3 regions of the Microcoleus sp. S13_B4 genome follow, and region 2 is predicted to be linked to each of the others. Evidence: riboswitches for the same ligand, from Rfam matches in the RefSeq annotation. Region 2 holds a riboswitch; each other region holds the start of a gene.
What was found. Region 2 has a riboswitch for cobalamin ahead of QT994_RS12370 (DUF1636 domain-containing protein). Riboswitches for the same ligand answer to the same signal wherever they lie in the genome.

Region 1 (9,892 bases), on a different contig from region 2:
TGGTGCTGAGTTCGAGAAAAGTCAGGCTAGTCAAGGATTGTAAGGGTTGGATGTTGCTGATTTGATTGTTTATGAGTTGGAGATAATCCAGTTCAGTCAAGGATTGTAAGGGTTTGATGTCGCTGATTTTATTGTTGCTGAGGCAGAGATAAAACAGGTTAGTCAAGGGCTGCAAGGGTTTAATGTCACTGATTTTATTGTCCCTAATGACGAGCAAATTCAGGTTAGTCAAAGATTGCAAGGGTTTAATGTCACTAATTTGATTGTTGTCGAGGGAGAGTTCAGTCAGGTTAGTCAAAGATTGCAATGATTGAAGATCGTTGATTTCATTTCGGCTGAGGTCTAGTTCAGTCAGTTTAGTCAAAGATTCCAAGGGTTTGATGTCGCTGATGTCATTGTTATCGAGGTCTAGTTTTGTGAGACTTGAAAGTTTCTGATTAGCCGCATCGCACTCAGTAGTCTTAGATTTCCGCAACAACACTTCAACAGTATGTTTAGCTTCAGGACTCAGAGAAGCTTTTTCGCGACATCAATCACCAAATGTTTTGTTTGCGCTTTGCGTTTCTGCTGCTAAAACCGAAAGTCCATTTCCACATGATCCGAGACCGATCGCACTAAAAGCAACTACCACCATCAACCTTGACAAATTCACGTATTTCTGTATAACCATAAACGTCATAATCTTGCACCTCTAATTCTCTGAACAGTAAAGTTTTAGACAAAAAGCTTTCAGAGAGGACAACCGTCCTCTCTACAAAGTGCACAAATCAACTCAAATATCTAACAATTCACCAAATGCCGAATCAATATCAATCTCAGCAACAGCCACAGACTGAGAAACTGGTGAATGATTAGGAGACTCCGGTGACTTCACCGAATGCACTTTTGCTACTGGTGATTCGGCCACAGGTTCCACAACAACAGACTTAGATTTTTTGACATTAATTACAGGTGATTGTGCTCCATTTTCTCCATTTTTACTGGTTTCATTCCGCAGCAACATTGCCATCAAACCGTCCAGCAAACCCCCACTACCGCCATTACCATTGACTGTGACATCGGGAACAACGCGAACGCTACCATCCGAAACCGCTTGCATCAGTTGCAACAGCGTGTAACTCTGCGTACCCAAAGCGTTGACACCAACTTGATAAGCATCCGCTTTTGCTTGTCCCATCAGCCGAATCCCTTCTGCTTCACCACTTGCGTGTTCGATCGCAGCAGTTGCACTCAGTTGAGCAATTTTCACCCCTTGTTCTGCCGCCACCACCTGATTTTGAATGTTGGCGATCGCAGTTGCGCGCACCAATTCTTGACGCTGTGACTCTGAAATGCGCTGTACTTCGTAGGTTTTCTCCTGTTCCTGAGCAATTTTGCGATCGGTCAATGTTTGCATCAACTCTGGTGGTGGCGAAATCAAACCGATCAGGGTGTCCACAGCTTGCACGTCGTAGGCCCGCAGGGCTTGACGAACGTGTTCTGCCGCCTCTGCTTGGCGCTCGCTGCGCGCGATCAGAAAATCGAGTATTGTATATTCTTGAGAGGAATTGCGAAAATAATTGCCCACAATTGGACGCAGCACTTGGTCGATCAGATTTTGCATCGAACCTTGCCGCGAAATCACTCTCGGTGCATCCAAAGTACCGACATGAATGATTTGAAAAACTTCTAACTCAAATGTAAATCCATCAAAAGAAAGCAATTTCAGAGCACTTAATTTGGAGTCGTAGCCGTGTTCTCCGCTGAACCGCGTTGTGAAATTTAAAACTACGTCAGTAGTGGGAACAAGTTCTACTTTCATTACTTTTGTATTGATCGGATGTTTGCCTGGATAAAGCGGTTCGACCCACACGCCTTTATCGCCTTTATTGACAAGATTGCCGTGGGTAAAAGCGACGCCGCTTACATCTTGGTGCGATTTTCCCACATAGGAAATTACTACGCCTACATAGCCGATCGGCACTTCGGTCATTTTGACCTGTTCAACTTGCACAAACCAGGGATTCAGGTTCCAAGAACCGGATAAAATTACTTGTTCTTGCAAGCCCCTGCGCCCGCCACCCTTGATGAAAGATTGTGCTTTTTGGAAATTGTCGTGACCGGGAATTATCGGCCCGGCAATTTCACCTTCATCAATCGGAATCCCGTCTAGCACGTTCGCAATTCCCACGCGATCGGGATCAAGTTTGTATAGTTGAAGTTCCGCAGGTTCCATACCTTTTGCAGCGGCATTAGCTGAAGTAATTACCTCAAATACAGCCGTATTTATCCGATAAGTACCAGTTGTAATAATTGCTAGTTGCCGTCCTTTTTCTCCACCGTCGGTGAGGAATTTGCGGGCATTTTGGAAATTGTCGCAATCGACGACTTTGCCTAAAATGCGATCGGGAGGAATAGTGGCTCCGTCATTGGCAATAATTAAACCGATTTCATCTTGAGGAACGACAACAACTGGTTCTTTGCGAATGCTATATTGCCAGGGAAAATAACCAAAATGCCAGCCGGGAGGAAGGGTATCTGCTTGCAAACCTCCTTCGCCATCGAGAGCAATCAATCTACTGGATGGTAAGTTTTTGCTGGAGAATTTCTTGACTACAATTCCTACTTCTCGTTCGCCGATCGCAATTAATCCCAAAGTCCAGCCAATCTTGGGTATAAAGATGAAAACCAGGAACATTGCGCCGACGGGATAAATCCAAATCGGGATGCTAAACCCTTCTTCTGGCAATGGTTGGACTTCTTGGGGTTGCGGAGGTGGCGATTTGACTTGTGCAGAAGTTGGTGGGGCGATCGCGCCTGCTAGTGCGATCGTGGTTGCTACAGATACTGCCAAGGGTAAAAGTTTGCGAAGCCAACGTGATTTAGTCATAGTTTTTAACCTGTTTTAAGCTCAAATGTACTGAAAAGTTGTTAACTACAATCACTATTCAATAAATTTTTCTTGAAGTCAATTCATTAAAGTCATTAATTATGTTCATAAAAGTCATACCTTCAGTCCGGTAGTCCGGCAGGGAATTCATTCCCTGCCTCAAAGCTAAAGTCCTCTTAAGAGGACTGAAGAAAGAACTGATTAGTTATCGACCGGGGACTGAATACAGGAAGTTTAAACTCATTAGTCCTCTTAAGAGGACTTTAGCTATTAGCCTGGGGTTGAAACCCCAGGCGGACTAATAGGCAGATCCTGGAAACGAGTGTAATCACATAAATTTAACGTTGAAATACGACACTTAACAAAGTTAAAACCGTGTAACCAAACACGGCTTCAAATGTATATCTTCGTGAAGGTTTATAAGGATAAGAATTCCAAACGCGCAGTTTTCCATTAAAGCCGCGAGACGCTAAACTCAGCGAAACTTGACGATAATTTTCCAAAGTTCGCTGAAGCAATTGCCCGATTAAAATGCCTAAACTACGCATTCCCAGTTTCCAAGTGCGATAGCCGCAGCGCGAGTTTTGAGCAATCCAAAGTTCATCGGCGATCGCCAATAAGCTAAAAATAAACCGATACATTAGTAATAGCAGTTCTGTGACTAACTCTGGGCAGCGTAATTGTCTGAGAATTTGCAAGATTTCGGTAAATGGAACCGTCAAGAGGATGAAATACATACAGCTTGTCGATGCGAAGGCGCGGGCCAATAGCAAGCTCACTTGGTATATACCTGTGCGGCTCACATACAGATAAAAAGTGCCGATGCTAAGGCCCCAACCTTGCCAAATATCCCACTGAATCGCGGGGATACGATCGCCCGCAACCGCACCCATCGCCAAAGCAGGTAAACTTGTCAGCAAAAACATCAACGGTAGCGACAGCAACCGCAAATAGAGTTTCCCCGGAATACCCGCATAGATGACGATCCAGACAGCCAACCAAAGGCCGATCGACAATTCGACCATCGCCCCAGAAACTAGAGACAGAATTAAAAGGGCGATCGCAAATGATAACTTGTGAGATGGCGGCAACCCGCGCAAGCGATTGGTATAAGCCAGACTATCAATTTGATGGTTCATTCCGACGATTTATGATCAGACTGCTGCCGAGATTGCGATCGGCCTTTATACAACCCAATGACATACCCAACTACGCCAGCCCCCATCGCCGCTTGAGACGCAAACAATAGACTTGAAATTTCGCTGCTAGCGGGCTCAAATAAGTGATTGAACCAAGGTTTATAACCCGGTTGAATTTCCGTAATTGCTTTCTTAGCTTGGTCATCGGCACCGCCATATTCACCTCGCACAAAAACGAGAGGAAACACTGCCAGAACAATCACAGCGCCAGCCAAAAGCCAATTTTGCCGCGAAGTAGATTGGTGATTTTTTGTAGGTTTTTGATTCACGGCTTAGGACTCCTGTCTCAATAATTTCAAAGTTTCCAACTCCGGCTTCCCGTAAGAATGCAGCCAATTCCAGACCAATACAGTCAGCAATCCCTCACTAATAGCCAGCGGTACTTGAGTGATAGCAAAGATGCCAGCAAACTTGAGAAACGAAGCCATAAAACCGCCACTTGCTGCCGGAAAAGCTAATGCTAATTGAATCGAAGTCGTCACATAAGTCAGCAAATCTGCCAAAGCCGCCGCACAAAAAATTGCCGCCCTCTGGCTACCAGTTCGCAACAGCAATTGATAGATAAAATACGCAGCGAAAGGGCCGACAATCGCCATCGAAAACATATTCGCTCCCAGCGTTGTCAAGCCACCATGCGCTAACAGTAACGTTTGAAACAGCAGAACTAAAGCCCCCAGTACCGCCATCACCGAAGGACCGAACAAAATTGCACCCAAACCAGTACCCGTCGGGTGAGAACAACTGCCCGTTACCGAGGGAATTTTTAAAGCAGAAAGCACAAAAGTAAACGCACCCGCCAAAGCAAGCAATAGTTTAAGTTCCGGGTGTTCTTTTGTAATGCTAGTAATCGATCGCAAACCTACTGCAAAAAAAGGCAACGCCACCATCCACCAAAATGCAGCCCATTGCACCGGCAAAAAACCTTCCGAAATGTGCATAGCTGCGGCAGGCGTTGCCGAACCCAAGACAATATAACAACTCAAGCCAGCCATCAATCCCAAGCTGACCAATTTCCGATTTCTGGTCTTCACACTGAACCTCGCAGATGAGACTATGTAAACTAACACATCGGCGGGCATCCTGACTCAGAAAGCGACATGACTCTCATTACAGTTGCGGGACAGCGCCGGACTTGCACCGAACTTTCCCCGTTTCCTCTAACGGCTGCTCCCCATTAGAACCGACTGGTTAGACATAGTTTAGTCGATCGCGTAAGTCTCAGCAAATCTTTTACAAAAATTCATTTAGATTAACTCAGTCGAGATTACCTATCTTCTTCGTTATATTTTTTCTCTTCCTTCGCGTCGTTCGCGCCTTCGCGGGTGGTTAAATAAATATTCTTTTAGTATTTACAAAGTAGTTTGTAGCCAGATAAACAAGTATCGCAAAACAAGTAAAGGCTATAATCTTAGTGAGTTTTGAGGAAAGTCGCCATGTTAGATTACAAGTTTCCGAGGCACTGGCCCTCAGCCGATGAACTACCCGACTCTGATGAAACGCCTGTGGATAACGAACTGCAAGAACTAATACCAGGGTTGTTAAAAGCAATATTGCTCATACTTTGGGCAGAACGCATGGACTGGTTTTTTGGCATAGATATGGGTATCTACTATCACCCCGACAAACCTGCCATTGTGCCAGATGCTTTCTTGAGTTTAGGTGTAGAAAGGTTTTATGATGAAGAATTGCGCCCCAGTTACGTGCTGTGGGATGAAAATGTTCTGCCGACTTTTGTGCTGGAAGTAGTTTCCCCAACTTATCGCAAAGAATACACCACAAAGTTAGAGGAATATCAAGCTTTAGGCGTACTTTATTACGTCATTTATTCTTCTCGCCGCCGTCGTAAACCTCATTTGGAAATACACAAGTTAGTCAATGGGAAGTACGAGTTACAGCCAGGACATCCAGTTTGGATGCCTGAAATTGGTTTAGGGATTGGTTGTGAAAGGGGAAGTTATTCTGGGGTGACAAGGGAGTGGTTGTATTGGTATGATGCCGATGGAAAACGTTATCTGACTCCTGAAGAACAGGTGAAAGAATCAGCCCAGCGCGCCCAACAGGAATCGCAACGCGCCCAACAGGAATCGCAGCGCGCCCAACAGGAATCGCAGCGCGCCGATCGACTGGCTGAACGTTCTGATCGATTGTCTCAGCGATTGCGGGAGTTGGGGATAGATCCTGATAATCTGAGTTGATGGCAATCAAGAGTACCAGACTGACCGACTCTAGACGCTCAGAAGCCGGGTTTTTCAACAGAGATCGATCGTCCTCAACGAAAGATTTTCTGGAAAAAACCCGGTTTCTGCATCCAAGAATGTGTGAATATTTATCGCAAAAATCAGGAAAGATCGAGCTAGATTTGGGAAAAACAGAGAGTTGGACGGCAAACATTGAGATTCAGCTCGAAAAGATGAAAATTAGGAGAGGGTATTAAATAATGGTCATGGATGTGCGTTCTTACGATGTCATCTGTTTTGGTGATGAAGTTCCTGGAGTTCTAGCTGTTATCTCTGCTTCCAGAGAATACCTTCGCCGAACAAAGCGTTATCCGCGAATTCTACTGATGTCGAAAGCAAGCTTGCAAGAAGGAATTGGCGGGCATTTGGTAAGAGGCGGTCTTGCTTATTTAGATAGAAGTCAGATTAGTGAACAACTTCAACAATCTTTAAAGTTAGATCCCTTTGGTTCACCGGCGACAATCTATAAAGAGTTCCTGCAAAAATCCGGTGTCACCGCAATTGCACTTGACCCCCGCAAAGCCAGTGCAGCGCTGAAAGAAATGCTGGTACAAGCTGGGGCAGATCTCCTCAGCAAAGTAGAAATTCAATCAGTCACTAAAGAAGGCCAAAAAATTGCCAGCATAACCACCTCTAAAGGCGTAGTTTATGCCGGAAAGCAATTTATTGATGCCACTGTCAATGCCGAATTAGCTCAAGCTGCTGGTGTGAGAAAGCTGAAGGGATTTGAAACATTTGGTCTGCCTAAGTCAGAACTTCCAGTCACCCTCGTTTTTGAAACCCAAGGACTCAGTGCAAGAACACTGAAAGAATTCGATTATCTGTATCTAAAACGGTTCACAAACCTGGCAGATTCAGAGAGTCAAAAATTTTTGCTGTACGCTGCAGACAAGGATGCCCAACTAGCAGAAGAACTTAGGCGAGAAATGATCGACACCCAAGGCAATGTCAAAACTCTGTGGGCGGGCAATGATTACATCGATGTACGCTCGCCGGCTTTGTCTGTAGCTTACCACTCTTTTAGAGGAATAAAACTATCTTTTCGTGAAAGCGGCGTAATTTTAGACGAGGGAAATATAGCCATACTTCCAAATGATAGACTTTCCTGGAATGCGCTTTTATTTGCAGTCACCAGCAGCGAAGCGGAAGCCTTAGCGAGAAGCGGCAGCAAACCCACGGCTAATATGCAAAGAGAGATGTTATTTGTTACAACTTGGCTGAGGAGTTTGGGCGCTACTTCTGTTACTTATGCCTCAGAAATTTATATCAGACACGCTGGCAATGTGACGGGAGTTGTAGAACCTTTAACCGGCGCACAAATGCTGTTAGGTGGCGTACCTGCTAATGAGGCGCTGGCAACATTTAGCTATCATTTTGATGTACGCGGAGGCATCCCAGGTATTGGCGAGAAAGCAAACAGTCTAGGATGGTTTAAAAGTCTGAGTTTTAAACACCCTATCTTTAATGTTGGCATCCGCCACGCATTAATTAAAAACGTTCCTAACCTGGCAGTGGTCAGTCCGTGTGCTGGATTTCAAGGGTTTGCTTGTTCTGTCGGCAGAATTGTGGAATTCAACGCCGCAGTTGGTCAAGGTGTGGGTATCGCTGCGGTTAATGCAATTCTAAATAACAAAAATCTAGCCGATGTATCTAACCGAGAAGTGAGACAAGTTCTCGCTGAAACAGGTCAGTTACCTAAAATTTTTGGAACTCCAAATAATGGTGATGCAATGCTATTGGCGCAATTCGAGACTCTTGCCAGTTCGGATGCTATTGCGTAATATCAATTTCAATAAACAATGCAATAGTAGGTTTGGTCGGGGGAACGAAACTCAACACAACAGTTTTTAGCAAGAAATGAGTAAAAATGCTATTAATATTATGTCCCCTCAAACGACAACAATCACGTTGGTTTGTAATGACGAATTTAATCCTGATAAAATTCTGAGGACTTCCGTCGTCACTACAAACATATAACGGTGATTTTACCGGAAATTATATAATACCTCGATCGCCTGCACCGAATTATTGTGCTGCGTGGCACTAACCGGTTAAACAACTATTCAACTTGAGACTTCGCTTGATTTTTCCAGCTTGGTTTCCCGCACAAACAAGAAAAGTGGGAAAGCACATGAAAACGAAACAAGCACACCCAGAAGTATGTACAGCCCTACAAAACTTATATCCCATCGTTTTGACTCAGCGTACATCCAAGTGCTGCCTGCTACAGTTGCGATAAACAAATCTAAACTTACCGATTTCGCAGCAAGATTAGTCGAACTCTCGTTTACAAAGTCGAGCAAGCCAGCATTGCTAAAAAACTGCAAGTTATAGTACCAAGGCAGCACAAGGCCCAGAATTGTTAGGATGAGGTAAATGATTCGCTTAACGCTCATAATTACCCTACGTGTTGGTTGATCCACTGTATTAGCCTACTCGCTAACAACCAATCCTTACTTCTTCTGCGGGCACTTCGGATGAATCCCCCCCTGCAAACAAATGTAAGCAATTTGACTTTTATCTAAATTCTTAGCCTCCGTAAAATCAACTCCTAGGAATCGACCCGATTTACTCCCCGTCGGACTTTGAATAAATTGATCCGGAGCTGTTTTCCCCAGAAACACAGCGCCTTTAAAATTCGCGCCCGCTAAATTCGCGCCCCTAAAATCAACCGAACTCACCTCCGCATTCCGAAAATTCGCATCTTGCAAGCGAGCATCTTTTAAATTCACGTTGGCGAGTTTAGTTGAACTCAAGTCGGCATTTTGTAAGTTAGCGCCGCTCAAATCAGCACCGGACAAATCAGCACCTTGCCATTCAGATTTAGACAAATTTGTCAAGGACAACTGAGCGCCTTGAGCCTTCACTTTGGCCAAACGGGCACCTGACAAATCCGCTCCCGACAAATTAGCGCTTCCGATATCTGCACCAGTAAAACTTGCATTTTTTAACTGTGCTTCCTGCAAATTGGCGCCGATTAAAATAGCACTGCTGAAATTAGCTGAGTTCAAATTGCCGTTTGACAAATTAGCTTTGTTCATGACAGCGCGCACAAAAGTAGTCCGGTTCATTACAGCACTGTTCAAAAACGCCCCGGTCAAATTTACTCCTTCCAAATTAGCGCCGCTCAAGTCAGAAATCCAATCGTCAAATGTAGCCGGACGCCTGTCTTCGCCGGTGCCGTAAAAGCGAGATCCCTGCAAGCTGGCATTGGTTAAATTGGCATTTTTCAGCTTAATTCCCGACAAGTCAACTTTGTTTAATACTAAAGTAAACTGAGACGGACCGGCAGGACTTTGAGCTAAATCGGTGCGGCTGAGATCCGCGCCGTTGAGTTGGCTGCTATACACTGTGAGAATTTTGCCGATCGCCCTTTGTACTGTTCGCTGGCGGGCGGCCGCTAAGTCACGTTCCGGGGCCTTGCCGCCAAAGCGCAGTGAATCGAGGTCGTTGCTGAGGGCTTGGTTCAACCGCTGCAACTCAGGCAAAGCTTTCGGCCCGCTACTGACTAAAGCTTGCTGGATCGCGTCCAGCATGGCGCGGTTGTCTTCTTGAGCTAGCAAATCCGCTAGCAGAGGTACGGCGCG
Region 2 (9,892 bases):
AAAAAATAACTTATATTTGCTCGCTGGAAACTGGGGGGAAAATTAGCGCTGAGAAAGCCTATAAAGATATTAAGATGCTTTGGAAAGACTTAAAATCCTCTAAGAAGCAATTGGGAATTGGTCAAAAACCCCCCAGTACCGACGAGCCAAATTCACCTTAAAGTCATCGCAGCAAACGCAGCGTTTGCAATCGAAAACCCCTGCGATTGCGAGCGCTGCGTTTTGCTGCGTACCCAACAAATATAAGGCAATACGCTTGGGTTAAAACTATTTATTCCTCGGAGATTCCCCTCGCATCCCCCTGGTTGTTGGGGGACTTTGAGTAAGTTCTTGTCCCCCCCTTAAAAAGGGGTGCGCCAGGGAGAGCGAGCTTAACTGAACCGTATTGAAATGTAAAGTGCTTGGTAGGCGCACTTTAGGAACTCTATGGTTTGGGATTTGGTGCAGTTTCTCCTGCAAAGGCAGTACAATTACCACCGAGGCCAGAAGTAATCGTGCAAGTATTAGTTTTCAGCATTCCCTGATATGTATCAGCACCAGTGCCGGGACCACCCAACTCGTCGCTGTAGAGTTCCTTGTCGGAAATTTTGACATTTGCCTCCCTCGCCACAGTCTGCATCAACTTCGGATTAGTTGTAGTTTCGGCAAAAATTGTCGGCACTCCTGCGGTCTTAATTTCTGAGGACAATTCGGCAATTCTTGCTGCTGTGGGCTGTTCCTCTGTCGTCACACCTTGCAAAGCTCCAGCAATCTCCAAACCGTAAGCATCGGCATAGTAAGTCAGAGCATCGTGAGTTGTTACTAATTTGCGTTTTTGGGCGGGAATTGTCGCAATCTGAACTTTTATCCAAGTATCTATTTTTTGCAAATTATCTGTTAAGATTGCTGCATTTTTTGTATAAAGTTGAGCATTACTGGGAGCGATTTTTTTCAATTCATCGCGAATAATTTCTACCATACGGATGCCATTTTGAGGGTTATGCCAAACGTGAGGGTCAGGGACTTTTTCGCCTTCTGCATCGGGTTTGTTTTCCGCTTTCTCTTCACCTTGTTCGTGCTCATGTTTGCCCATCAACGGTTTGGGAACAGCGAGTTCGTGGACGGCGATTTTGGGCGCGGAATTACTGCTAGATTCAATTAGCTTAATGATGCTGGGTTCGTGGTTGTAGCCACCGTATAAAATCAAATTGCCCGTTTCAATCGCTTTGCGGTCTTCCGGCTTGGTTTGGTAGGCGTGGGGGTCGTCTCCCGGCTTGATTAGACAGGTGGTGTCGATCGAACTTTGAGCAATTTCTTTAGTTATGTCGCAAATAACGCCAGTTGTGGCGACGACTTTGGGCAAGTTGGCGGCCCGACTGGCTTGAGTTTGAGTGGCGGCGGGACTCTCGGGCGTCCGATTGCTGGCGTTCTGTCCTCCACTGCACCCAACCACTCCGCAGCCAATTGCCAAAACAGTCGCACCCCACAATCTGGCGGTTTTTCCAGGCAACTTCTTTAACATTTTCACCTTTGGAACGATAATCGTTATTGCTTTTTCGAGTTATCCTATTCTAGTAGCTACGAACAAGAATCGTTCTCAAAATCTCTAATTATGCTAGAAGTGCAAGACTTGGCTGTCAATTATCGCGGAGTTTCGGCCCTCAACAGCGTGAATTTCCATTTAGAATCGGGGCAATTAACTGGTGTGTTCGGCCCCAACGGCGCGGGGAAAAGCACGATGGTGAAAGCCATGTTGGGATTGATCCCGGCCTGTCGGGGTTTGGTAAAATATCAGGGGCGGTTGTTGAAAACACAGTTGTCGCGGGTGGCTTATGTGCCGCAGCGATCGCAAATTGACTGGGATTATCCGATTACGGTGTGGAATGCGGTGATGATGGCGCGAACCGTTCAGACTGGTTGGTTTCGCAGCCCCTCGAAGCAGTCGCAAGAATTGGTCAAAGCTGCTTTGCTGCGGGTGGGAATGTGGGATTTGCGCGATCGGCAAATTGGCGAACTGTCTGGCGGGCAGCAGCAGCGGATTTTCTTAGCAAGGTCGATCGCCCAACAAGCCGATTTATTCTTCTTCGACGAACCTTTTAACGCGATCGACAAAGCAACAGAAGAAATTATTTTCGATATTTTTGCCGAACTAAAATCTGAAAATAAAACCTTGCTAGTAATCAGCCACGATTTAGGCGAAACTTTAAAACAGTACGACAATTTATTATTGCTAAATAAGCAGTTAATTGCAACTGGTTCCTGCCTGGAAGTCCTCACCGCAGCCAATATTCAAAAAGCCTATGGATACGATTTAAGTTTAGTTTCAGCGTAAGCAAAAAAAGATTTATCTTTAAAATTGATTCTGGCACAGGCGTCCCGCCTGTGCAGTTGATGGCGGGACGGGCGTCCCGCCTGTGCAGTTGATTGTGGCACGGGCGTCCCGCCTGTGCAGTTGATTGTAGTTGAAAAAATCCTATTATTGACCTAATTCAATGTTAAACCTACTAATTGAGCCACTCAACTTCGAGTTCATGCGAAATGCGATCGCCGTCGGCATTTTGCTAGGAATTCTCTGCGCGGTTGTCGGCTCCTACTTGATTGTACAGCAAATGGGAATGATGGTTGACATGATTGCCCATTCAGTATTAGCAGGATTGCCAGTAGCTTTTTCTTTAGGTTTCAATATTTCGATCGGCGCGTTTATATCGGGAATTATCAGCGCGGTAATTATGGCGTGGATTCAATCCCAATCTCGTTTAAAAATTGATGCTGTGATGGCATTAATTTTATCTACTTTCTTAGCAATTAGCGTCACGCTAATTAGCCTGTTGCGGACAACCAAATTAGATTTAGACGGGTTTTTGTTCGGGAATATCTTGTCAGTTGCACCTGCTGACGTGCAGCAGACTTTTGTCATAACTTTGATTATTTTGGTAGCGGTTAAACTCCTTTACAAAGAACTGCTATTCTATACTTTTGACCCGCTGGGGGCGCAAGCGTCCGGTTTGCCTGTAAACTGGATTTATTTGGGGATGATTTCGGCGATTACGCTGACGATTGTTGCGAGTTTGCAAACTGTGGGGGCGCTGTTAGTAATTTCTCTGTTAATCGGGCCGGGAATAACGGCGTATTTGTTGGTAAAAGAGCTACATTTAATGATGGGATTGGGAGCTATTATTGGGATTACAGCTAGCGTGACGGGTATGTATCTCAGCTATTATTTTAATATGCCGTCTGGGGCGGCAATTGTATTAGTTATTTTTGGGTTATTTTTAGGGGCCTTGCTGTTCAGTCCCAGTCAAGGAATTTTGACAAGAAAGAGAGGATAACAGTCCTGGACGCACTCTATCTGTTGTGCGATTGCTCGGTCGAGTTTATTTACTTCGTTTCAAATTTGGTAGAACGGGTGTTTCAGCAGGTGGTTTTGGTCGAGAATACTGTAGAGTTGTTCGAGAAATTGCTGTTGGGTGGTAATTGTCGATCGCCTTTGAGGATAGTGCAGTCACTAAAATGTTATTGTAATTTAGCATTTTGTCAAGACCAAGTTTTTAATTTTTATGTTTTGGTCAAACTGGTGCGATCGCCCTGCTACAAACTTAGCACCCCCTGAACTCTTTGTCGTCCATAGATTGTGACCAAACAAGCAATTCACCTCCACAGCCGCCCGCGGCGAGAAACTGGCCTGCGGGATGCCATGCGAGACAGGAAAAACCGCCCTCTGCACCTTCTAGAATTTGCAGCAATTGTTCTGCTTCAGACCACACACAAACTTGACCGTCTGCGGCTGCGGAAGCTAATAAAAATGTGTTAGGTTGAAAGGCGATCGCATTTACCACATTTTCATGCACTTCTAACGCCCAAGAATGCCAACCGACACTTTCATCAGCGTGTTTTTCCCAGACGGAAATGCCTTGAGAACTCGAAGCGGCTAACAAAGGTGCACCCAAAGAATTAGTTTTATCCGACCAAGCTAACTCCCGAACTTTCCCCGGAAAACCCTGCATTACCCAGGGTTCAAAATTGCCCCATTCATTAACAATTAAAGTATTGTCCATATTGCCACAAGCTAAATATTCCCCTTGTGGCGACCAAGCAATTGCACCGGTTGCAGAAGGTACTGATAAAATTTCCGGGTCTTCGTGCCAGTCTTCGCCATGCCAAACTTTGACACCTTGATAGCCGCTAACTGCCAGATATTGAACCATAGGATGCCATGCTAAATCGAGGATAGATGATGAGTCGAAATTCAGCGTTACTTCAACAACATTATCCTCAGCATTCCAGACTTGAACGTAGCGGCCCATGCTGAAAGCTAACTGATTGCAGTTGGGACTCCAAGCTAACTTGTCAACCCAGACGCGCTGGTTGTCCAAATCAGCAATTAATTCCCTAGAATTAACGCGCCAAATTCGTACTTTTCCATCTTGTCCGCCAGCAGCTAGGAAATTACTGTCGCGAGAAAAAGACAAGCAATCGGCTGATTTACCCGTGGCAGTTTGTAGCGTTTGCAAGGACAATTCATGAATTGCCCCTACTTTCGCCAGCATCACTTCGCCCGCAGCAGAACAAACTGCTAAAGTTGTGCCATCGGGCGACCAAGTAACAGCAGTTACGTAGTCAGACAGCATTGCTTTGGCATGAATTTCCAGGGTTTGTTCACTTTTCTTTGTCTTTTCTTTACCCATATTTATTGAATCTGAGATGTTGCACTATTCTTAAGAACTGGCAAGATGCCCGTTCCACAAGGAATGAATTTTATTCTTGTGGAACAGGCATCTTTCCAGTTCCTAAAAGGCTTATTAAAAATGGTTCAATATGTCAGTTAAACCAGACATTTATGAAAATCCTCTCGCAATTGATTTTCATTTAAATTGCGACCGATGAACACGAGTTCATTTTTCGGAGTTTCTGTAGCTTTCCAAGGTCTATCCAGCCGGCCATCGAACACCATGTGTACTCCTTGGAAAACAAATCGCTGGTTTTCTCCGGCGATATTCAAAATGCCTTTTGTCCGAAAGATATTCGGGCCTTGAGTTCGCAACAATTCCGCAATCCAATCGCTAAATTTGTTGCGGTCAAGGGCGCCGGATTCTACTATGGCTACTGAGGTAACTGTTTCGTCGTGTTCGTGAGTGTGTTCGCCCAAAAAGTCTGGTTCGATTTCTAATGCCCGGTTCAAATCAAACGCTTTAACGCCCAACAAAGCATCCATTGCTAATTCAGCGTTGCGGGTGCGGTGGATTTTGGCCATTGCATTCATTGCACGAATTCGCTTTTCTAATTCTGCCAATTCGTCGTCACTCACTAAATCAGTTTTGTTGAGTAAAACTACATCTGCAAAGGCAATTTGTTCTTGAGCTTCGTCTGCGTCCCAGTGCTGCCAGATGTGCTTGGCATCTACTACGGTGACAACTGCATCTAGCAGTAATTTTTGCCGCATATCTTCGTCTACAAAAAAGGTTTGAATTACGGGTGCGGGGTCGGCTAAACCTGTGGTTTCGATGACTATGTGGTCGAATTTGTCTCGCCGCTTCATTAAGTTACCGATAATCCGAATTAAATCACCTCGGACTGTACAGCAAATGCAGCCGTTGTTCATCTCAAAAATTTCTTCGTCGGCATCAATTATCAGTTGGTTGTCGATGCCTACTTCGCCAAATTCGTTGACGATGACTGCAACTTTTTTTCCGTGTTCTTGTGTTAAAATGCGGTTCAGTAGCGTAGTTTTGCCTGCGCCGAGATAACCCGTGAGAACGGTAACAGGAACTGATTCGATCGCCCCAGCAGTCACCATACTTGACCTCACTTATTGTACAATGATAACCATTATCGCTATTCTACACCAGACCTGCTGGCAGCGCCCACAATATTAAAGAATGTTAATAAATTGTTCGTGAGAGCTTGTAGGGGCGAGTTTTACCAATAATATTTGCTGCAATTCAAAATATCGATATACCCGCCCCTCTCAAATGACAATTAGTTGTTAATTATAGCTGCAATTCGATCGCGCTCTAACTCTCGACCGATCAGCACCAGTTTGGTTTGGCGGATCTCGGAAGGTTGCCAAGGACGATCGTAAAAATATTCTATCCGCGAACCCACACCTTGCAACACCATCCTCATCGGTTTCTTGGGAACCGCCACAAACCCTTTAATCCGATAGATTTCCTCCTGCTGCATCAAGGATTGCAGTTTTTTCACCAATGCTTCAGGTTCAAATTCGCGATCGGCAATAAAGAAAGTCGAGTTAATATCATCATCATGTTCGTGTTCCTCCTCAGTGTCGTGGTGACTCGGGCGAGACTCCAAATCATCCTCAACCGCCGCATTAAATCCCAATAGCACATCAGGGTTAATTTCGCCACCTTTGCAAGGCACAATTTTCACACTTGGACGCAACTCTTGTTGCAACCAGCTTTGGACTTTCTGGTGAGTTTCCGCATCTACGCGATCGACCTTCGTTAAAAGTACCATATCGGCACAGGCTAACTGGTCTTCAAACAATTCCTCGATCGGAGTTTCGTGATCCAAACTAGAATCAGCTTGTCGCTGTGCCATCAAAGCATCAATATCACCGACAAAAGTACCGCTAGCAATAGCTTCGCAATCGACAACAGCAACAACACCGTCTACAGTAGCACCCGTGCGAATTTCTGGCCAGCGGAAAGCTTGAATCAAAGGTTTAGGAAGTGCCAGGCCCGAAGTCTCAATTAAAATACAATCAATTTGTTCTCTGCGCTTCAACAATTCCTGCATAGTAGGCAAGAATTCCTCTTGAACAGTGCAGCAAAGACAACCATTTGTTAGTTCAACAATATTGCTGCTAGCATTTTCTTCTTCGTCGCAAACTTGGCAATCGCGCAGCAGTTCTCCATCAATTCCGATTTCGCCAAATTCGTTCACCAGAACAGCAATGCGGCGACCTTGATTATTTTGCAATAAGTGGCGAATTAAAGTAGTTTTGCCGCTACCGAGAAAACCAGTGATGACAGTAACAGGAATTTTGTGCATTGATAATTTTGTGCTTATTTGGTGGTGGGATATCTTGTTCCGAGGCTAGGCGTTCCCAGGCCGAGAGCGTAGGTGACAACTTAAGACTGAAATCTACAATAAAAGTCGCTTAAAAGCGAAGTCTAGATCCCCCTAAATCCCCCTTAAGAAGGGGGACTTTGAGAATATTTCTTTTCCCCCCCCTTATTAAGGGGGGTTAGGGGGGATCTAGATGTCGATAAAAACAAGAGAGACGATCGGTTTGACGTTAAGTTGTCACCAATGGGCCGAGCAGGGTAAGGAGAAAGGCTTTAATTTGGTAGTGGCGGAATCTTTGCTAAAACGCCTTTTTTCAGAGCTTGAGGACGCTCAGACCAAGGCAACAAACCGTCCGATTTAGCATAGTATTGACCCGCGCATTCGAGTACAGCCTCGACGCTTTCCGACTCATTTGCTGGTAAATCGCCAAACAGATAAGTGTACTTTCCAACAGCAGCAAAAGACACCGCACAAGAGTGACTGCAAGCACTCATGCACTCAACCTCTTGAATCTCAAACTTATCAGAAAACTCCCAATCTTTAGCGAGTTGCGACAAATTTTCCATAAATTGTTGACCGCCGCTTTTGCCTTCGCGCTTGCCGTTTTTCCAAACACTAGCGCAAGCAGTGCAAACAAATAGACTGTGCTTTGTGCGTACAGCCGTCTTAATTCCATCTATCATCCGTACCTCGCAGATGCATTCAAAAGTGAGTTAGATATCGGCGGGCATTCTGACTTGAGAAACCACAACAGTTTCATTACAGTTGCGGGACAGCGCCGGACTTGCACCGAACTTTCCCCGTTTCCTCTAACGGCTGCTCCCCGCTAGAACCGATCGCGAAATCACATCATACCGCACTTGCCGCCTTTTTGGAAAAAAGTTATGTTGGTAATCTCGATCCATCCAAAAAAAAATAACTCTTTGTGGAACAGGCATCTTGCCTGTTGCTGACAGGATAGAAACCCACGCCAAAAAATAACTCTTTGTGTAACAGGCATCTTGCCTGTTGCCGACAGGATAGAAACCCATTCAAAAAAAATTCACTGTTTGTGTAACAGGCATCTTGCCTGTTAATGACGGGCTAGAATCCCCTCCCACAAGAACATTACTACAAACTATATGAACGCCTTCCCCGATTTTTCCACTCACGGCTATCAGATTGAAAAAGAACTCGGACACAACAGTATCGGTGGCAGAGTTACATACTTAGCGAAAAATACGAATACTAAAAAATTAATTGTAATTAAGCAATTTCAATTTGCCCAATTAGGTGCTAGCTGGACAGAATACGAAGCTTACGAACAAGAAATTAAAGTTTTGCAAAATCTGGATTTTCCGGGCATTCCCCGCTATCTCGATTCTTTTCAAACTGACAGCGGTTTCTGCATGGTGCAGGAATACAAAAATGCCGAATCTGCTGTCGCGCGGACTTTTTCGCCGCCAGATATCAAGCAAATTGCGATCGCAACTTTAGAGATTTTAGTTGACCTGCAATCTCAGAAACCGCCGATAATTCACCGCGACATTAAGCCAGAAAACTTGTTAATAGATGACGAACTCAATGTTTATTTAGTAGACTTCGGTTTTGCTCGGATAGGAGGTGGAAATATCGCCGCTAGCAGCGTCGTCAAAGGCACGATGGGATTCATGCCGCCCGAGCAAATGTTCAACCGCCAACTGACAGAAGCATCCGACCTTTACGGTTTGGGAGCGACGCTGATTTGCTTATTAACTGGTATAAAATCGGGGGAAATAGGCAACTTAATTGATGAGAATTATAGCATTCATTTCCGGCATTTAGTCCCGCCGTTACAGCGTGGTTGGATGAACTGGCTGGAAAGGATGGTAGCGCCGAGAATTCAAGATAGATATCAGTCGGCTGCTGATGCTTTAGCTGCACTAGAATCTTTGGATGTCAGCAGCTTGCCGAAAGTGAGAATTGAGCGCGATACGCTGGAATTTGCCGCTACAGAATATGGAGAAACAATAACACAAACCATCGCAATTAGCAACCCAATTCCCGATACAATGCTTTGTGGCAGATGGGAAGTCGCGCCGCATCCGAATGATCCGCCGCATACACCTTACGATCACCCTTGGATCTCGTTTGAGCCGCAGAAATTTGAGAGCAATAATTTTGATGTCAAAATCCTAGTTGATACCAAACAATTGTTGGCAAGTCAAGCTTATGAGCGCTATATAATCTTCCATACAAATTCCGAACCCGACACTTATCAACTCAAAATTAAAGTCACAACAGCTCTCCTTCCTATACCAAAACTAACTACTTTATTGTCTAAGGGCAACCTGATTTTGATCTGCTGGTTGGTGTTATTCGGCTTTCTATTTAGTATGGGCAGCAACTATGACATTGCTTTGGGTATTATTATGAGCTTAGTCTATGGATTTGCAGTTGCTGAAATCACACTCTTAGCAGAATCACATGGAAATAAAAAAACTTGGGTAGGAGGAGTATTAGGATCGCTAATAGGATTAATTTTATATTTTTTCGTTTTGTCTGTTGTTACTGAAGTTATTCGTAATTTACCCCTATCGAACAATACAATTCTATCAATTGCTGCCTCGATAGGGATGGTAATTGCGCTGATATTCTTTAGTTTATGTGGAGCTGCACTTGGAAGTATGATGAATAGGAATTTGGCTATGATTATTGCTATTATCGGGCAATTTTTATTATTTGCATTGTTTGCATTGTTTTCTTTCGTGGCAATGATATTCGATGAGGCTTTCAATGCAGCATTTTTTATTTTCCTAAGCAATTTATGTTGCATGATAGTTTATTTGTGTTGCATGATAGTTTATAGGATTTTTCATAATCGGATTGACGAGCAGACTACCCTCAGAAGAATAATTAACATTTA
Region 3 (9,892 bases), on a different contig from region 2:
GAGTTCCCGCCGCCATCGCCTCCAAAGTTTTATTTTTAATCCCAAACCCAATCCGCATCGGCACCACACAAACAGCAGCTTGATGCAAATATTCTGCCACCCTTTGCACCCGGCCTACTACTTGAATTCCGGGAAGTTCCCCCAAGGCGAGCACTTCCGGGACTGGCGAGGCCCCGACAAGGGTGAGGGTAGCATCGGGATAGCGCTGCTGCAAAGGCGGCAGTATTTGCAAACTGAGAAACCGCGCTGCGTCAATATTGGGCAAATTGTTCATTGCGCCTGCAAAAATTAAGGTATGTCCTCCCGGATCGATCGACCGATACGGAAATTGAGTTAAATCTACGCCGTTAGGAATTACATCAATGGGAGGTACAAAAAAATCTTGTTTTCCTCGCACCCGAACCGGAGGCAACAGTAATTCTAGGAGTTGCTCTCTGTCTGTGGATGTTGTGGCAACAATCCGGGAGAATTTGGAACAGTAGCGTTTTTCGTAGCGGGCTAGTAGTGGTAAATTTAGTCGATCGCGCAGCGGTTTTTCCGAGGTTCCGGTTGCTAACATTTCCCTGCAAGTTCCCCAAACGGAACTGTGAATGTTTGCCACTGTCAGCACTTTTTGCCGCCATTCTGGACGCACGTAAATCTCGTTAACGCTATGCTCGCAGGTGACAGCATCGCATTTGTCTGCTGTTACCAATTCGTCTGCCCAATTCTGCATTGCTTGGGAGTAGCTTGAGAGTACGTTCGGAGGCGTCCCGAACAACAAAAATCGACTGAATCTGTGGAATTTTCCTATTATTTCAGAGAACCCCCCCTGGTTAAGGGGTTCCGGCAAAAAATCCCCATCGGGTTCTGGATCGAGTCTTAGCCCCCCCTTGACAAGGGGGGGTTGGGGGGGTACTTGCGGGCTAGGAAAAACTGCTAATTCTGTGACTTGCTGGCGCAATGCGTCGATTTGTGCGTCGGTGACATCGGGCGATCGTACAGTGCCGAGAATTACATCATGCCGCCGACTCAAGTATAGCAATAAATTAAACGTCCTTACCTGAGTTCCTCCGCGGCTTGGCGGATAGGGAAAAGTCGAGGAAAGCATCAAAATCTTCATGGGATGTGGAATAAATAAAGTTGCCGCTTGCGCGATAAAATTGATTGATAAAATCTTTTTAACAATCTTCGCACCTATGGACGAATTATCTGTTAAGGCGCTGCTCGAAGACTTGAAAAAGTCCGACGAAAGCGTGCGCGATCGGGCAACTACAGAACTCTGGCGCACTTGGTTTAACCAAAAGGGTGAGTATGGGATGCAAATTCTCAGGCGATCGCAAGTTTCACTGGATGCAGGCGATGTTAGCCACGCTTTGGATTTGCTGACGAAACTGATCTCCGAAGCGCCGGATTTTGCTGAAGCTTGGAACCGGCGCGCCGTACTTCACTATACCCAAGGCAATTATAAAAAGTCGATCCAGGACTGCGAAACCGTCCTCAAACTGAACCCGGTTCATTTTGGAGCGCTGCACGGTCTGGGTTTGTGCTACGCTGCCTTGGGAGAATACATAAATGCTATTCAAGCTTTTCGTCGCGCTTTGGAAATTCAACCGTTTGCTTTGGTGAATCAAAAGTTAATTCTCGAATGTACTGCTCGTTTGAGTTAAAATCAACTGTGGAGTGAAGGAAGAAGGAAGGAGGAAGAAGGAAGAAGGAAGAAGGAAGAAGGAAGAAGGAAGAAGGAAGAAGGAAGAAAATCAATGGTTTCAGGATTTTTTTGCAATCTTAAATCTCAAATCTCAAATTGTCTAAGTTAGTGCCGAAAATTAGCGTTTGCATTCCTACTTACAATCGAGTGCATCTGCTGGCTTGTGCGATCGCCAGCGTGCTAGATCAAACTTATACAGATTTTGAATTAATTATCTGTGATGACGGTTCTACTGACAGCACTCCTCTGTTGATGTCGGAATTTGTCGATCGCGGGATTCACTACATTCGCCACCCGCAGAATATCGGCAAGAGTAATAATATGCGATCGGGCTTTGCGGCAGCAAGGGGCGAATATTTTATCAAGTTTGACGATGACGATCGCCTCAGCGCGCAATTTCTAGAGCGGACATCTGCTATTTTAGATAAAGACCCCAGCATCGATTTTGTCAGTACAGATCACTGGGTGATCGACATTAACAATTATATTGACGAAAGCCAGACAAAGCTCAATTCGCAGCGCTGGGGGCGCACCGAGTTGTCGGCTGGAATTATTGAAAATTTGCTCTCCGCAGTTTTTCTGAGACAAAGTTTGCAAATAGGGGCAACTTTATTTCGCCGCCGCGCCCTGGAAGAAGTCGGATTTCTGCGGCCGAATTTGCAAAATTGCGAAGATAACGATTTGTTTGTAAGACTTGCGATTGCGGGCAAAAAATGCTATTACTTACCGGAGCTGTTGATGGAGTATCGATTTCACGCAGGACAGCAAGGAGTCGATCGGGCAATTCCGTATTTAAGTGATAAATTGCGCTATTTGACAGGCTACGAATTTGAGTCCGAGAAGTTGGAAAGAGTCAGGCTCCAAAGGATTGCCGAAACTCAATTAGCGCTCGGTTTGCGGCTGATTGAGGTGGGTGAAACTGCAAAAGGGCGCCTGATGGTGCGAGCTGGAAAGTCTGTTTCTACGGCGAAAATGTGGGCGGGTTTGGGATTGTCGCTGCTGCCCGTCGAGTTGCGTCCAAGGGCGTTTGAGTTTGTGCGGGAGTTGTTGAAACGGGAGTTGTGAAGGCGTAGGATTTCTACAGAATAGGCGGCCGCTTCAACCGCCAAGTCTGATTACTTTCACAATACTCCTGACTCTAATTGGTCTAGATAGATAAACTCAGGAGCTTTAACTCCCGCTTCCTCTCTAATTTTAACCAGTCTAGGCGACTCAAAAAACGCCCGAGCATCTGCGATTGATGTCCAGACTGAAAAATGAACAATTTTGTTGGGTTCATTTTCATACTTCAAGACTTGATACGAACGCTCGCCCGCTTCTTTTCGGATGCTTTCAGCATTATCAAATACCTTTTTCCAAGCTTCATAGTTTTCTACTTCATGAATGATTAATACATATTGCATAGCAATCAGATTCTCCTAGAAATTCACAACTTCCCGGCTTCGGCTTCTTCCTCATCTAACTCTAGAAAAAGCCCCTCAACATTCAGAACTCAATCGTCATCAGACAGGGGCAGATAGTCTAAATAAACAGTCTGTTTCAAAATTTTTCATACCAAATCTAACCGCTCTGACTCTGTTAATCGCTCAAAGGTATCCAAAATTTCTTCTACTAAAATAGTGATAGCTTTTTCCCTAGACTGGCTTATAGCATAGCACAGGTTTTAAGTAGACCAACCTAAAAAGACATAACACCCAGCTCCCCGCAGCACTTTAAGCCTGCGGGGTTATAACCTCGATCGCACTTTACGTTTAAAGTAGTAAATAGTGCCCGATCTAAGTTTTTCCTAAATATCGTGTCTATATTTTCTGAAATTCCGACTGTGTGGTTGCAAATTTCCCTCGTGGGAGTCTGGCTGGGTTTGATTTTACTGGTAGCTGAGGGCTTAAATCGCTTTACTTCTGTCGATGCTGAGGTATCGCGGAAGGTTGTTCACATCGGTACTGGAAATGTGATTTTGCTGGCTTGGTGGCTGGAAATACCCGGTTGGGTGGGGATTTCGGCGGGGGTTTTAGCAGGTGCGATCGCCCTAATTTCTTACCAAGTTCCGATTTTGCCCAGTCTTAACAGTATCAACCGGAAGAGTTGGGGGACTTTTTTCTATGCTGTTAGTATCAGCGTTCTCGTGGCTTGGTTTTGGCCGCTGCAACATCAGGAATACGCTGCTTTGGGCATTTTAGTCATGACTTGGGGCGACGGATTGGCTGCTGTCATCGGCCAGAAATACGGCAAACATATTTATCGAGTTGGGGGAATTCAGAAGAGTTGGGAAGGTTCTGCAACTATGTATTTGGTGAGTTTTGCGGTTAGCAGTTTGATTTTGCTGGTGGTTCAAGGCAATATTTGGCAAACTTGGGCGGTGTCGGCTGTTGTAGCTTTGGTTGCTGCTACTTTGGAGTCGGTTTCTAAGCTGGGAATTGACAATCTGACTGTGCCGCTCGGCAGTGGGGCGATCGCCTTTTTCCTAAATCAATTTTTGATAATTGGTAATGTGTAATCTGAATTTCCCCCCACGGGGGCGTTGCTGGATACAGGTATGAATTCAAGATTTCGCAATTGCTATAAACCAAGGCGGGTGAGTTTTGTAAATTCAAGCGAAAAGGTAATTCATACCATGAATCAGCAACGCCAATTATCAATTGTCTAACTCTCCTTAAAGCAGCCGACGTGCTTGTAAAATTTGTTGTTGCCATTGCTCGAAAGCGGGGATTTTTGAGCGATCGTCTGTTGGAAACATCGCCCTTATTTGCTCCATAAGCTCGATCGCCAGCGGTACGCCAAGCTGCAATTGCTCCAAAACCTCCCGTTGAGCAAAAACGGTTTCCGGTGTTCCTTCTAAAATCAATTTTCCCCGATCCATTACAAACACCCAATCAGCCCAGCGGTAGATGAAATCGAGGTCGTGACTTGCTAAAAGAATAGTGGTTCCGGCGCTGTGAATTTCTTGAAGTAAACCGATCAGTTGTCGGGTGTGACGCGGATCGAGATAGGCGGTAGGTTCATCTAACAGCAGCAGTTTGGGCTTGAGAACCATGATATCGGCGATGGAAACCCGCTTTTTCTGCCCCAAACTGAGATTGTGAATTGGTTCGCGGGCGAGTTCACTTAAATCGAATTGCTCGATCGCCTGCTGCACCTGTTGAGCAATTTCGGATTCTCTTAAGCCTAAATTGTACAATCCATAGGAAATATCTTCTTCTACCGTCGAAGCTACTAATTGATGTTCGGGATTTTGAAAGACGAGTCCGATTTGTTGGCGCAGTTGCATCAAAGATTTGCGATCGTAGCGAAAGGGTTCACCTTGCCAGCTAATTATTCCCTGTTGCGGTTGATATAAGCCATTTGCTAACAGAAAAAATGTAGTTTTGCCACAGCCATTTTGACCGATCAGCCCGCACCGTTTCCCAGCGGGGACTTTTAGATTTAAACCCTGAATTGCCACTCGCGAACCGCAGGGATAGGAGTAGGAAGTGCGATCGAATTCGAGAATACATTCAGACATATTCGTTATTTTTTATTTTTTATAGCCTTGTTCCCAGGCAGAGCCTGGGAATAAATACCCGGAGGCTGTGCCTCCAATTACCGATTACCGATTACCGATTACCGAGACCAATCTCCATTGTATTTGTGTCACCCTTCATCGGATTTAGACAACTGCCAAAGTTGAATTTCATAACACAAATGCTGCTCAAAAAGTTTGCCAGCCTCCAATCCTTCAACCACCAGCTTCTTGAACCAGCGACGAAATATCCAGCGCAGGAATTTGTGGACGGGCGGAACTGTTATCGCAATTAAATCTGCAACATATATCATTGTATTTAGTCCATATCGGCGGAAAGTATCGACATACAAATCAATTGTTGGCAAAATATGAGCGGAAATATCCTCAGTTTTTACTAAAGTGAATCCAGCCTGCTTTAATGCTGCATGAAGTTCCGTAACCGCATGACAATTAGAGAACATTCCCTCTGTATAGTTACCATCAGATCGCAGCATATCAGCCAGCAAAACGTAACCGCCCTGATTGAGGATTTTGGCGGCACCGTTAGCAATATCAACAGCCGACATATACTGGCTACTTTCGCTAAAGAGAATAAGATCGTAGAAATGGGTTGCTTTGAAGTCTTCAAACCTCGTGAGGTGGAAGATTGCCCGATCGCCCGTACACTTAAGAAAGCGCTGTTGTTGGAACGGATCGGGTGCGAGCCCTTCGACTGCAAAACCTCGATCGAGCAAATAAGCCGCATTTCCGCCAATCCCGCAGCCCACATCGAGTATCGTATGAGTGCCTTTGGGGATCGCATCCAACAGTTTTACAGTATAAGCTTGCTGAGCGAGGCGCAATCGTGCGATCGTTAGTTCGTCAGCGGGCACAGGTAGGGTTTCCCAATAGCCGTAGTGAAGGTAGGGCGAATCTGTCAGGCCCAAATAGTAATTAAGCGCTGCATTTTGGTAGCGAGTTACCTTGGAAATTTCGATGGATTTTGGCTGCGACATTCGGAAAATTTAGTAAGTTTTAGGATTTAGGGCAGAGTTGAAATTCTTCCCAGCGCTTGCATACTTGTTCATAGCACTCAACAGGAGAAATTGCCAAGTTTTGCAATAAATTGATATCAATCTGACCGTTGGCGATCGACAAAAATATAATTGCTTCCTTGGGTTCGTAGCCAGCAATGATTTGGAGCAAATTTGAAACAGTGTTTTCCTCTATTTCTAGTTGTTGCAAATAAACGGTTGCCTCCAAGTCGGAAATAAATAGCAGATCGTACTTGATAGTATCTACGCTCCAATTCACATAGCCGTTAATGGGAGTATTAATTTTGCAAGCAACCAAGCCCCGTCCTCGATGCAAAAAGCCATTCCAAGCAGTATGTCCGATCGGCAAAATATTCTGGTGAATAAACAAGTTTTGCCAGTAGCCAAAACTACCCTGCCAAACACTATCTTCAATTCGCATTTTTTTCCCATTAAAATAAGATATGCTTCAGAACACAGAGCAAATTACACCAGCGTTCATCTGTGTTTATCTGCGGATATCTGCGGTTAAAAAACCCCAATCCAATAATTTTAAAAATAATAAACTCACCATCATCCATACCTCGCAGATGAAAAACAACAGGTAAACAAATCGGCGGGCATCCTGACTCAGAGTTCCAACGATCTCATTACAGTTGCGGGACAGCGCCGGATTCGCACCGAACTTTCCCCCTTACGTCTGATGACTGTTCTCCATCAGAGCCGATCGATATACGGGAATATTACCACTATTTGGGATGTTTGACAAAAAACCGTCCGCCTATTCACCAAACTCAATATTTTCATACAAATCGGCTAGCGAAATTTCCACAGCAACAGATGTTAAAATCAGCCGATCGCCCATACAGCTATATTCCGAAAATATCCACTTATTCGCATCAGTTTTAGAGTATTGCTCCACCTGTAGCCGATATTGATCGATTAATAAATATTCCTGAAAACTAGGAATACTGCGATAAGCAGCAAACTTTTCATCGCGATCGTAAGCTCTAGTACCTTTAGACAGCACCTCAGCAATGAGCAGCGGATTCGTAATTGTATCCGTCCGTCCAGATTGCAACTCGATCGGGCGCGCTACCACCATCACATCCGGGTAAGTGTAATTATTAAGCTGCGGAACCCAAAGCCGCTGATCCGATGCAAAAATACTGTAAGGTTTACCCTTGAGACTCACCCTCAAAATAGCATTTAAGATGCTGGTAATTTCATTGTGATGCGGTGCGCCACCAGCCATCAGAACAATCTCCCCATTTATAAATTCATGCCGATCCTGAGAATTGATTTCCAATTCTAGATATTCCTCAGCCGTGTAGGTTTTGGTTTCAACTTGCGCGATCATACACAACGCTCTCCTTTAATCTACTCCTTTCAGTTTATCTTAAAAATCCTGCTAATCCAACAGAAAAGTAGATTTTAATCATGCTCAAAAACAGGCAAGATGCCTGTTCGACAAAGAGGGAATTTTATTGTGGGGCGGGCATCCTGCCCGCCCCTAAAAGGCTTATTAAGAATGTGCAAGATGTGAGTGCGATCGCACTTAACAAACTTACCGCAGCGGGACAAAGTTATAGCCAGTGCTTCCTCCTTGTTTAACTTGCACTAAAATCGGCTTACCAGCCCGATCGCCCGTGGGCAAAAACTTCACATCCTCGCTTGATCCCGGTGTTGAGAAATTCGGATTTCTGAGTGCTTGTTGCAAGCCTTCCCGCGTATTGCTTTGCCGCAAGCCAGCGATGACAGCTTGAGTCGCATCAAAACTCATTGCTGTCCGCCAATTTACTACTCCTCCCCAGCGCTGACTGGCATTTTTTGGGAAAGTGCTGCCGGGATTAGTTTCAGGATGCCAGGAAACAGCCAAAACAAGCCCGTCAATGTCTTTTTGCCCGTCTTTGAGCGTTTGAAAGGTGTAAAGAGTTGAACTGCCGTAAAGCGCCAATTTGCCTTGATTTGCACGGGCTAGATCGATGGCGCGATCGAGGCGCTCGATGTAGGGTGCTAGCATCAATCCTTCTGCTCCTTTGCTAACAGCATCGGCAATGGCATTGCTGGGATTAAATGTTGGCGCTGACAAGTCGCAGACAATAGGAACTAATCTGCCGGCTGATGCTGAAAGAGAGGCAATAAATTCATCCTTAAATGAAGCGCTGCCAGCAGCTTGAGAGTCGTAGCAGAAGGCAATATTGGCTTTGCCTGCTTGTTTGACGATATACTCTGCTAAAGGAGCAGTCGTCGAGCCACTATTTAGCACAGTCCGAAAAATATAGCTGCCAAAACCTGACAAATTATTCGTACTGCTGGTAGGTGTCACCATCACCAGTTTATTTTCCTGATAAATTGGAGCGGCCGCTAAAGACGCAGTGCTGTCATTGTGTCCGATTACCGCTAGAATTTTCTGGTCATTTGCTAATGCTGCTGCAACTTCTTTGGCAACTTCTGGACGGTTATTGTCATTGACAATTTCCACTTGCAAACCGACACCGTTAATTCCTCCCCTAGCGTTGATTTCATCTTGAGCTTGGGCGACACCTCGGAGGATTTCTTGGGCGATGTTGGGGTTGCTGCCGCTCGGCACGCTGACGGCAATTTTCAGAGAAGTGCGATCGCTTACTCTCGCATTATTCAAATAGATTACCGTTTCCGGATCGTTGCGATTTTGTTGCAGCGAAGCCTGAAATTTTTGAACAGCTTCTTTGTAATCTCCTTTGGCAAAAGCTGTAACGCCTGCTTGCTTTTCGGCTGTTGTTTGCGATGTCAGCAATATCTGATTTCCTAAACTCATGCGAGTTGCGATCGCACCCGATGGACTCGTTCCCGATGGACTCGTTCCCGATGTAGGTGTATCTGAACTTTTGGATGCGAATAAACCGGGAAGTAATTTGTATGCGCCAAACCCAATTAAGCCGAAAATGATTATAAAAACAATGGGTGGCGGACTTTTTCTTTTGTTAGTATCTTGATACATGATTTTTTCTCCTTATTTTGATATTGTTTGGAGGCTCTTCCTCCGGGTACGCATTCCCTGGCAGAGCCTGGGAACAAGAATAATTAGTCCGATCGCACGAAAGCAAACTTACCGCAGCGGGACAAAGTTATAGCCAGTATTTCCTCCTAATTTAACTTGCACTAAAATCGGCTTCCCCGCCCGATCGCCCGTGGGCAAAAACCTCACTTCTTCGCTTGATCCTGCTGTCGAAAAACTCGCATTTCTGAGTGCTTGTTGCAATCCTTCCCGCGTATTGCTTTGCCGCAAGCCAGCGATGACAGCTTGAGTCGCATCAAAACTCGTTGCGGTTCGCCAATTCACAATTCCTCCCCAGCGGCGGCGGGCATTTTCTGGGAAAGGGCTGCCGGGATTGGTTTCTGGATGCCAAGGAACGGGCAATACTAAGCCGTTAACGTCGCTTTGCCCTTCTTTTAAAGTTTGAAAGGTGTAGAGCGTAGTGCTGCCGTATAGTGGCAATTTGCCTTGATTGATGCGAGCCAGAGAGATGGCACGATCGATGCGATCGATGTGGGGTGCTAGCATCAATGCTTGTGCTCCTTTGCTGACAGCATCGGCGAGGGCAACGTTGGGATTAAAAGAGGGTATTGAAAAGTCGCAAACAGTGGGAACTAATTTGCCACCAGCAGCAGTAAGAGAGGCAACAAATTCATCTTTAAATGATA

Region 1: another riboswitch for cobalamin. It lies ahead of QT994_RS17780 (energy-coupling factor ABC transporter permease); the one in region 2 lies ahead of QT994_RS12370 (DUF1636 domain-containing protein).
Region 3: another riboswitch for cobalamin. It lies ahead of QT994_RS17825 (hypothetical protein); the one in region 2 lies ahead of QT994_RS12370 (DUF1636 domain-containing protein).

Annotation. Positions count from the first base shown of each region.
Region 1 covers NZ_JAUBPU010000034.1:27,441-37,332, reverse strand. Annotated here, with positions in the region: gene QT994_RS17800 (leucine-rich repeat domain-containing protein) at 1-475, opposite strand, end outside; gene QT994_RS17795 (SPFH domain-containing protein) at 773-2,869, opposite strand; gene cbiQ (cobalt ECF transporter T component CbiQ) at 3,208-4,008, opposite strand; gene QT994_RS17785 (energy-coupling factor ABC transporter substrate-binding protein) at 4,005-4,337, opposite strand; gene QT994_RS17780 (energy-coupling factor ABC transporter permease) at 4,341-5,060, opposite strand; cobalamin riboswitch at 5,122-5,268, opposite strand; gene QT994_RS17775 (Uma2 family endonuclease) at 5,502-6,263, shown strand; gene QT994_RS17770 (FAD-dependent oxidoreductase) at 6,512-8,086, shown strand; gene QT994_RS17765 (DUF2834 domain-containing protein) at 8,369-8,701, opposite strand; gene QT994_RS17760 (pentapeptide repeat-containing protein) at 8,759-9,892, opposite strand, start outside.
Region 2 covers NZ_JAUBPU010000017.1:45,402-55,293, reverse strand. Annotated here, with positions in the region: gene QT994_RS12405 (DUF7219 family protein) at 1-161, shown strand, start outside; gene QT994_RS12400 (metal ABC transporter solute-binding protein, Zn/Mn family) at 425-1,501, opposite strand; gene QT994_RS12395 (metal ABC transporter ATP-binding protein) at 1,592-2,311, shown strand; gene QT994_RS12390 (metal ABC transporter permease) at 2,472-3,308, shown strand; gene QT994_RS12385 (WD40 repeat domain-containing protein) at 3,576-4,664, opposite strand; gene QT994_RS12380 (GTP-binding protein) at 4,802-5,773, opposite strand; gene cobW (cobalamin biosynthesis protein CobW) at 5,956-6,990, opposite strand; gene QT994_RS12370 (DUF1636 domain-containing protein) at 7,281-7,691, opposite strand; cobalamin riboswitch at 7,714-7,860, opposite strand; gene QT994_RS12365 (serine/threonine-protein kinase) at 8,130-9,892, shown strand, end outside.
Region 3 covers NZ_JAUBPU010000034.1:39,615-49,506, reverse strand. Annotated here, with positions in the region: gene QT994_RS17865 (glycosyltransferase family 4 protein) at 1-1,102, opposite strand, end outside; gene QT994_RS17860 (tetratricopeptide repeat protein) at 1,179-1,649, shown strand; gene QT994_RS17855 (hypothetical protein) at 1,663-1,794, shown strand; gene QT994_RS17850 (glycosyltransferase) at 1,799-2,755, shown strand; gene QT994_RS17845 (antibiotic biosynthesis monooxygenase) at 2,812-3,093, opposite strand; gene QT994_RS17840 (diacylglycerol/polyprenol kinase family protein) at 3,486-4,187, shown strand; gene QT994_RS17835 (ABC transporter ATP-binding protein) at 4,344-5,192, opposite strand; gene QT994_RS17830 (methyltransferase domain-containing protein) at 5,321-6,187, opposite strand; gene QT994_RS17825 (hypothetical protein) at 6,207-6,647, opposite strand; cobalamin riboswitch at 6,804-6,948, opposite strand; gene QT994_RS17820 (Uma2 family endonuclease) at 6,987-7,565, opposite strand; gene QT994_RS17815 (ABC transporter substrate-binding protein) at 7,773-9,188, opposite strand; gene QT994_RS17810 (ABC transporter substrate-binding protein) at 9,297-9,892, opposite strand, start outside.